2 linked regions of the Undibacterium sp. KW1 genome follow. The protein of the gene in region 2 interacts with the protein of the main gene of each other region in a pairwise test. Links are inferred from orthologs where the notes say so. Each region holds a gene or a part of one and is shown on either strand. Other genes may lie near its edges.

Evidence for each region. Proteins that work in one complex are often made in the same cells at the same time.
Region 1: the proteins of UNDKW_RS17010 (region 2) and UNDKW_RS13220 interact in binary tests that used the Escherichia coli proteins (3 or more experiments, as listed by UniProt). The link is inferred for Undibacterium sp. KW1 from one-to-one orthologs.

Annotation. Positions count from the first base shown.
Region 1 is NZ_AP018439.1:2,936,998-2,940,851, forward strand. What follows is about bases 820-3,795. They hold UNDKW_RS13220 (IscS subfamily cysteine desulfurase), read left to right. Parts: upstream 820-1,668; coding sequence 1,669-2,922; downstream 2,923-3,795. Other genes in these bases: UNDKW_RS13210 (helix-hairpin-helix domain-containing protein), read left to right, coding at 820-1,065; iscR (Fe-S cluster assembly transcriptional regulator IscR), read left to right, coding at 1,170-1,652; iscU (Fe-S cluster assembly scaffold IscU), read left to right, coding at 3,006-3,401; iscA (iron-sulfur cluster assembly protein IscA), read left to right, coding at 3,470-3,793. In the rest of the region: UNDKW_RS13205 (aldehyde dehydrogenase family protein), read left to right, coding at 1-644; more of UNDKW_RS13210, read left to right, coding at 769-819; Fe-S protein assembly co-chaperone HscB, read left to right, coding at 3,805-3,854. UniProt on the Escherichia coli protein: Master enzyme that delivers sulfur to a number of partners involved in Fe-S cluster assembly, tRNA modification or cofactor biosynthesis. Catalyzes the removal of elemental sulfur from cysteine to produce alanine.
Region 2 is NZ_AP018439.1:3,791,781-3,796,259, forward strand. What follows is about bases 1,483-4,479. They hold UNDKW_RS17010 (sulfurtransferase TusA family protein), read right to left. Parts: upstream 3,097-4,479; coding sequence 2,869-3,096; downstream 1,483-2,868. Other genes in these bases: UNDKW_RS17000 (electron transfer flavoprotein subunit alpha/FixB family protein), read right to left, coding at 1,483-1,594; UNDKW_RS17005 (electron transfer flavoprotein subunit beta/FixA family protein), read right to left, coding at 1,683-2,435; UNDKW_RS17015 (NUDIX domain-containing protein), read right to left, coding at 3,434-3,952; UNDKW_RS17020 (GNAT family N-acetyltransferase), read right to left, coding at 3,960-4,478; alaS (alanine--tRNA ligase), read right to left, coding at 4,475-4,479. Outside these bases: UNDKW_RS16995 (acyl-CoA dehydrogenase), read right to left, coding at 1-405; more of UNDKW_RS17000, read right to left, coding at 665-1,482. UniProt on the Escherichia coli protein: Sulfur carrier protein involved in sulfur trafficking in the cell. Part of a sulfur-relay system required for 2-thiolation during synthesis of 2-thiouridine of the modified wobble base 5-methylaminomethyl-2-thiouridine (mnm(5)s(2)U) in tRNA.

The DNA.
Region 1 (3,854 bases), 860 kb from region 2 along the record:
GCTGCACCACCCTGCGCCGCCTGTTCGTGCATGACAGTATTTATGACACCCTGGTACCGCGCCTGAAGAAAATCTATGCAGGCCTGCCAGTCGGCAATCCTCTGGAAAAGACAACTTTGGTCGGCCCATTGGTCGATGCGGCTTCTTTTGATGCCATGCAAAGTGCTTTGGCAGTTGCCAAATCCGAGCAAGGCCAGGTATTTGGCGGTGAACGCAAAGTAATTACGGGCAATGAAGGCGGCTATTACGTCAGCCCGGCTCTGGTAGAAATGCCAAGCCAGACGGCGTCCATGCATCATGAAACCTTTGCGCCCATCATGTACATCGTGCGTTACAAGGATTTGCAACAAGCCATCAGCCTCAATAACGAAGTTCCGCAAGGCTTGTCGTCTTCTATCTTCACGACAGATATGCGCGAAGCTGAGACCTTTGTCTCTGCTGCTGGCAGTGACTGCGGTATTGCCAATGTCAATATCGGCCCTTCTGGCGCTGAAATTGGCGGCGCATTTGGCGGCGAGAAAGAAACAGGCGGTGGCCGCGAATCTGGTTCTGACGCGTGGAAAGCCTATATGCGTCGTACTACGAATACCTTTAACTACAGCAATTCCTTGCCATTAGCACAAGGCATCAGTTTTGATATTTGATCCAGATCAAATTGATTAGTTTTAAGAAGACCGCCTTTTGGCGGTCTTTGACTTTATAGGAACAGAAATTAGTTTTAATATTTCATCTTCAGCGACCCAAGCAGCCAGAAGAATAAAAAGACTTATGAAAAAAGCACTCACTTGCAAGGACATCAAACAGTTGGAGCAACTGCCAAATGTCGGCAAGGCAACGGTTGCTGACTTGCATCTGCTGGGGATTATCGAGCCAAAGCAACTCAAGGGACGCAATCCCTACCAGATGTATGATGAACTTTGCGCCATGACTAAAGTCAGGCATGACCCCTGCGTCTACGACGTTTTCATTTCCATAGTAAAATTCATGGACGGTGATCCGCCCCTTGCCTGGTGGCACTACACCGCAGAGCGTAAGGCCCATCTTGCATCACCCTCCTCACTCTAAGCCCATTCCTGATAAAATTACTCAAGTTTGTTATACTTGACCAAAATGCTCAACAACTCAGGGCATTCAGCTTTTTCTTGCGTGGAGTATCTCCGGAGTAACATATGCGACTGACCACCAAAGGACGTTTTGCCGTGACGGCCATGATAGACCTGGCTCTGCGTCAGGATAAGGGACCAGTGACCCTGGCGGGCATCAGCCAGCGTCAGGATATTTCCCTTTCCTATCTTGAACAATTGTTTGGAAAACTGCGTCGCCATGAAATTGTTGAATCCGTGCGTGGGCCCGGTGGCGGCTATAATCTTGCCCGCAAGGCACAAAATGTGACTGTTGCCGATATTATCATCGCCGTTGATGAGCCCCTTGATGCAACGCAATGCGGCGGCAAAGGCAATTGCCATGGCAGCGACCATGAAAATGGCCTGCACTGCATGACGCACGACCTGTGGGCGACGCTGAACGCCAAAATGGTCGATTACCTGGACTCTGTTTCACTCCAGGACCTGGTCAATCAGCAAAGACAGAAAGCATCAGAAAACCATGTAGTCGTCATGCACCATACGCATGTCAATCACATTGCCTCTTGAATATTTGGAGTTTTGAATGAACGCCCCTTTGGAAAAAAGCCTGCTCGACACTTTAAAGTCACCGCACTTCCCTATCTACATGGATTATTCGGCGACGACACCGGTCGATCCTCGTGTTGCTGACAAGATGATTCCCTTCCTGCGTGCGCAGTATGGCAATCCTGCGTCACGCAGCCACATGTACGGCTGGGATGCAGAAAAAGCCGTAGAAGATGCACGTGCGCAAGTGGCAGACCTGGTCAATGCGGACCCGCGTGAAATCATCTGGACTTCTGGTGCGACGGAAAGCAATAACCTCGCACTCAAGGGTGCGGCAAATTTTTACAAATCCAAAGGCAAGCACATCATCACAGTAAAGACAGAGCACAAGGCTGTGCTGGATACTGTCCGTGAACTGGAGCGTCAAGGCTTTGAAGCCACTTACCTGCAGCCAGGTGATGATGGCCTCATCACAGTCGAACAACTGAAGGCGGCTATTCGTCCCGACACCATCCTGGTATCCGTGATGTGGGTCAACAATGAAATTGGCGTCATCCAGCCTATCGCTGAAATTGGCGAGCTGTGCCGCGAGAAAGGCATCGTGTTCCATTCCGATGCAGCCCAAGCCACTGGCAAGGTGCATATCGACCTGGAAAATACCAAGGTTGACCTGGTGTCCTTCTCTGCCCATAAAACTTATGGCCCAAAAGGCATAGGTGCACTGTACATCCGCCGCAAACCACGTGTACGCCTGGAAGCGCAGATGCACGGCGGCGGTCATGAGCGCGGCTTTCGCTCCGGCACACTGGCAACACATCAGATTGCCGGCATGGGCGAAGCCTTCCGTATTGCCAAAGAAGAAATGGAAAGCGAACTGGCACATGTGCGCACCATGCGTGACCGTCTGGCCAAAGGCTTGCAAGAAATTGAAGAAACCTATGTCAATGGTGACATGGAACACCGTGTACCACACAACCTGAATGTCAGTTTCAATTATGTTGAAGGTGAATCCCTGATCATGGCGATCAAGGATATCGCGGTCTCCTCCGGCTCTGCCTGTACTTCTGCAAGTCTGGAACCATCTTATGTATTGCGCGCACTGGGTCGCAGTGACGAACTGGCGCACAGCTCTATACGCTTTACCATAGGCCGCTTTACAACTGAAGAAGACATCGACTTTACGATAGACCTGCTGAAAACCAAGGTTGCCAAGTTGCGTGAATTGTCGCCTCTCTGGGATATGTACAAGGACGGCATTGATATCTCCACGATCCAGTGGGCTGCGCATTAATTCAATTTGAATGCGTATTTGAAAAAAACGCATTTGAGAAACGCATGTAAGAAACACATGCAAGAAAAATAAGGAGCATCAAAATGGCTTACTCAGAAAAAGTGTTGGATCACTATGAAAATCCACGTAATGTCGGCGCTTTTGAAAAAGGCGATGACACAGTAGGTACCGGCATGGTCGGAGCACCAGCTTGCGGCGACGTCATGAAATTGCAAATCAAGGTAGGCGCTGATGGCGTTATTCAGGATGCGAAATTCAAGACTTATGGTTGCGGCTCTGCAATTGCCTCCTCTTCCCTGGTAACTGAATGGGTCAAGGGCAAGACTTTGGATCAGGCACTGGAAATCAAGAACACAGCCATTGCTGAAGAACTGGCACTGCCGCCAGTCAAGATTCACTGTTCCATCCTGGCGGAAGATGCAATCAAAGCTGCTGTGCTCGATTACAAAAACAAGCACGGCGCTGAACAAAGCGCCTGAAACTAGTTTCAAGATTCGCGTCAAGAAAACTGGCAACAAAAGTTTAGTAGCAAAAAACTGGAATAAATATGGCTATCACACTCACAGAAAAAGCGGCAAAACATGTGACCCGTTATATGGAACGTCGCGGCAAAGGCATAGGCCTGCGCTTTGGGGTACGTACTACCGGCTGCTCAGGCATGGCTTACAAGCTTGAGTATGTGGATGAAGTCGGTAACGACGACCAGATTTTTGAATCGCATGGTGTCAAGGTATTTGTTGACCCTAAAAGCCTGCCTTATATTGATGGCACAGAGCTTGATTTTGCCCGCGAAGGCTTGAACGAAGGCTTTAAATTCTACAACCCCAACGTCAAGAACGAATGTGGATGTGGCGAAAGTTTTAGGATTTAAGGCTGGCGCAGATGCAGAATCATTTTGAGCTGTTCCAGTTGCCACAGCAGTTTGCACTTGA
Region 2 (4,479 bases):
GGCTTCAATTGCGCCATCAGTCAGCAATGGGCAAAGGGCAAACGAGATACTGGCCGCATTCAACATTTCTATGCAAGGTGTCGCCACCAGCTTGGGCAAGCCCTGGCCACCAAATTCCTGCGGATGCTGCACACCCTGCCAGCCTGCCTCTCCAAACATCTTGAAGGCTTCTTTAAAGCCCTTGGTGGTGAAGACTTCACCGTCCTTCCAATAACTCGGTGTCTGATCACCTGGCCAGTTCAGCGGCGCGACCACTTCACTGGCAAACTTGGCGTTTTCTTCCAGCACTGCTTCTACTGTTTCTGCCGTTGCATCTTCACAGCCAGGCAAGGCATTCACTTCCGCCAGACCAGCCAGTTCATTGATGAGGAACAGCATGTCCTTGACAGGGGCAACATAGCTCATTTTTGTATCCCAAAAAAAGAAAAAGGGGCAGGTCAGGAAGATCGCCAGAAATAGTGCGATAAACCGCTTACCTGCCCCAATCAGGCCACCGTAGCGGCCAACAAATTAGAACCTGCTCACGATCTTACTGCGCGGGCGTGATCGAGGCTCATGCGCTGCTCAAAATGCTCATGTACTTAAGTACATTCCGCTTTTTGCGCTGCTCTTCGCCTCGCTGACGCCCGCTCGCTACAGATCGTGAACAGGTTCTTAGGTTTTTTTAGCCCAGTTCAGCAACCAATTGCGGAACGATATCAAACAGATCGCCCACGATGCCATAGTCAGCGACCGAGAAGATCGGTGCTTCTGGATCTTTGTTGATAGCAACGATAGTTTTAGAATCTTTCATACCGGCCAGATGCTGGATCGCGCCCGAGATACCGACGGCGATATACAGCGTTGGAGCAACGATTTTGCCGGTCTGTCCAACTTGCCAGTCATTCGGCACAAAGCCAGCATCCACTGCAGCACGGGATGCACCCATGGCTGCACCCAGCTTGTCGGCCAATGGCTCCAGAATCTTGAAGTTGTCGCCAGAACCCATGCCACGGCCACCGGAAACGATGACTTTGGCTGCTGTCAATTCAGGACGGTCAGACTTTGCCACTTCGCGGGAAACGAAAGCCGATTTGCCAGAATCAGCAACGGCAGCCACAGTTTCCACAGCAGCAGAACCACCAGTGGCAGCAGCATCAAAACCTGTTGTACGTACAGTGATGACCTTGATTGCATCTGTCGATTGTACGGTAGCGATGGCGTTACCAGCATAGATAGGACGCTCGAAAGTGTCTGGGCTATCCACCTTGGTGATTTCAGAGATTTGCGATACGTCAAGCCTGGCAGCTACGCGTGGCAAAATGTTTTTGCCGTAGGCGGTTGCCGGTGCCAGGATGTGGCTGTAGCCAGATGCAATTGCCAACACTTGCTCAGCAATGTTTTCTGCCAGGCCGTCAGCAAAATGTGGTGCATCTGCATGCAATACTTTGCTGACGCCAGCGATTTGTGCAGCAGCAGTTGCGGCAGCACCGGCATTGTGGCCAGCAACCAGTACGTGTACATCTGCGCCGCATTGTGCAGCAGCAGTGACGGTATTCAATGTGCTGCCCTTGAGGCCAGCGTTGTCGTGTTCAGCGATGACGAGTGTAGTCATGATGTCTTCCACTTGATGTGTTGTCAGGATCAATATCCCGGCAACAAAAATTATTCTTAAATTCTGTCTTTATGAAAGCTGAAAGCTATCAGCCAATAACCTTGGCTTCATTGCGCAGCTTGGCAACCAGGGTCGCTACGTCAGGTACCTTGATACCGGCGCTGCGTTTTGGTGGCTCAGTGACTTTCAGAGTCTTGACGCGGGAAGCAACGTCCACACCCAGGTCTGCTGGTTTGACATTGTCCAGTTGTTTTTTCTTGGCCTTCATGATGTTAGGCAAAGTCACATAACGTGGCTCATTCAGACGCAAGTCTGTGGTGATGATCGCTGGCAATGTCAGGGACAATGTTTCCAGGCCGCCATCGACTTCGCGGGTGACTGTGGCTTTACCATCAGCAACCGTCACTTTGGAAGCGAACGTCGCTTGTGGCCAGCCCAGCAAGGCTGCCAGCATCTGACCAGTCTGGTTGCAATCATCATCAATCGCCTGTTTGCCGAGGATGATCAATTGTGGTTGTTCTTTGTCAGCCAGTGCCTTGAGCAATTTGGCTACGGCCAGCGGTTGCAGCTCTACATCGCTTTCGACCAGGATGCCGCGATCAGCACCAATCGCCATGGCAGTGCGCAGGGTTTCCTGGCATTGCGCCACACCGCAAGAAACAGCCACGACTTCAGTCACGACGCCAGCTTCTTTCAGGCGGGTCGCTTCTTCAACAGCGATTTCATCAAATGGGTTCATGGACATTTTGACGTTGGCGATATCAACGCCAGAGCCATCAGATTTGACACGTACTTTGACGTTGTAATCGACGACGCGTTTGACTGGTACCAGGACTTTCATAGTTCTGCCTTTATGAGCTAATTGGGGAATACCGAATTTAATACCGATTTATACGAAACTTGCTACGAATGTTAATGCTTGATACTGAAAACTTGCTGCCTGACGTACTTTTACATTGCGGGCGACCTGGGCGGCGTGCACCGCACTGCTGCACCAAACATCTTATCTTACTGCGCTTTCGCGCCCGCAAATTGACGTATACGTAAATTCTATTGATTATAAAACGAAAACATCAAGATTTTGCACAATTTAGCACGAGCGTTCTTTTTAATCCACTTTGCCACTAGAGCAGAATGCCTAATCCACCCATGCTTGAGACTGGGCCAGAGATACGTCAAATATGAAAAGTGCATTCCTGAATACAAAAAACCCGCAACAGGTTGCGGGTTTTTATTTGCTGCTTTGCCGATGGGTATATGCAGACTGGACAGACTTATTTGCGCTTGATGAAATACTCAAACTCTTTACTGCCTTCCTGATGCGACAACAGTTCATTGCCGGTTTGCTTGGAAAAGGCCTTGAAGTCCCTGACCGAACCAGGATCTGTCGCCAGCACATGCAACACTTCACCAGTGAGCATTTCGGCCAGTGCCTTTTTAGTCTTTAAAATTGGAAGAGGACAGTTCAGTCCACGTGCATCCAGTTCTTTATTGAATTGCATGATTTCCCCAGAAATACAAATTGAGTAAGCTAATTCGCCCGACAATTGATGCACCAATTCTACCGGAATTTTCATTCGTATGGTGCATCGCAGCAGACTAACAACAAAAGACCAAATATTTTAAAAAGTTTCCGCACGAAAATGGTGCAAAACCAAAGAATCTTCGTTTAAAGCCTACATTCTCATCTTAGACAGTAAACTTACTGCTGGCTTACTTATTGGAGGTATTTCACCAAAACAATTGTTAAACTGGTTTTTTTATTGGTAATTACGCATGTAGCCCTGCCCTTCCGGGCATTTTTAGCCCATCGTCGTTTTGCATTGCAAAAGACTCAAGCTATTTACTTTCCCACTCCCTGTAAACCGGTTCCAGGCCTCGTGTACGCATCCAGTCTGCCATGGCATGACCAGTACCGGCATTCCATGGCCTGAGTTTTTCGGGTTCTATAAGACGGTATTCCAGCAACTCTGGCGACAGGCTGACCGTGCCGGATGCTTTGACGTGATAGGCGATGATGAGCTCGTTTTTACGGATGAACTCATAGACACCAATGAGCTTTACTTCATCGGCATCGAGATTGGTTTCTTCCTTGAGCTCACGGGCTACGCCCTGCTCCGGGGTTTCGCCGCGCTCCATGAAGCCGGTGATGAGGGCAAAGGTATTTTCTGGCCAAGCAGCATTGCGTGCCAGCAGTATCTTGTCTTCAAACTCGACCAGGGCAGCCAGTACGGGCAGGGGATTGTCCCAATGGGTCCAATGCCCTTCAGGACAGGCCAGCCTGAGCTTGCCTGCTTCCTGTTCATCGGGACGTTCTATGAGGGATGTTGCACATACAGGGCAAAACTTCAATTCCATGCTGACCTCAGGTTTCCCTCAACGGTATCATCGCCTGCTTGGGATGCAGGCGCGCCATGGCATAACTATCGACATACTGGCCATTGCGAAAAGCGTAGGCACGCATGGTACCCTCTTTTTCAAAGCCAAATTTTTTATACAGATGGATGGCGGCCGTGTTATCACAAAACACCGTCAATTCCAGACGCAGGAGGTTGAGCCAGTTATCCGATAAATTCAGCAGCTCGGTCAACAGCGCCGTGCCTATTCCGCGTCCGGAAAAAGAGTCGGCCACGCCCATGCCTAGCGAGGCAACATGACTACGCCTTTGCTTTTTTTCCATATGCAGGCTGGCCATACCCACCACCACGCCATCATAGATGGCAACCAGGCGGGTATCATTGGGGTCAGCCTTTTCCAGCCTCTCTTGCCATATCTCTGTTGTTGGATGTGGCAATTGCAAAGTACCTGCATAGGTGCCGCCACTGGCGAACACCCTTTGCAGTTGGGCCGCATCTGAAACTTCAGCGCGGCGTATATGTATCATA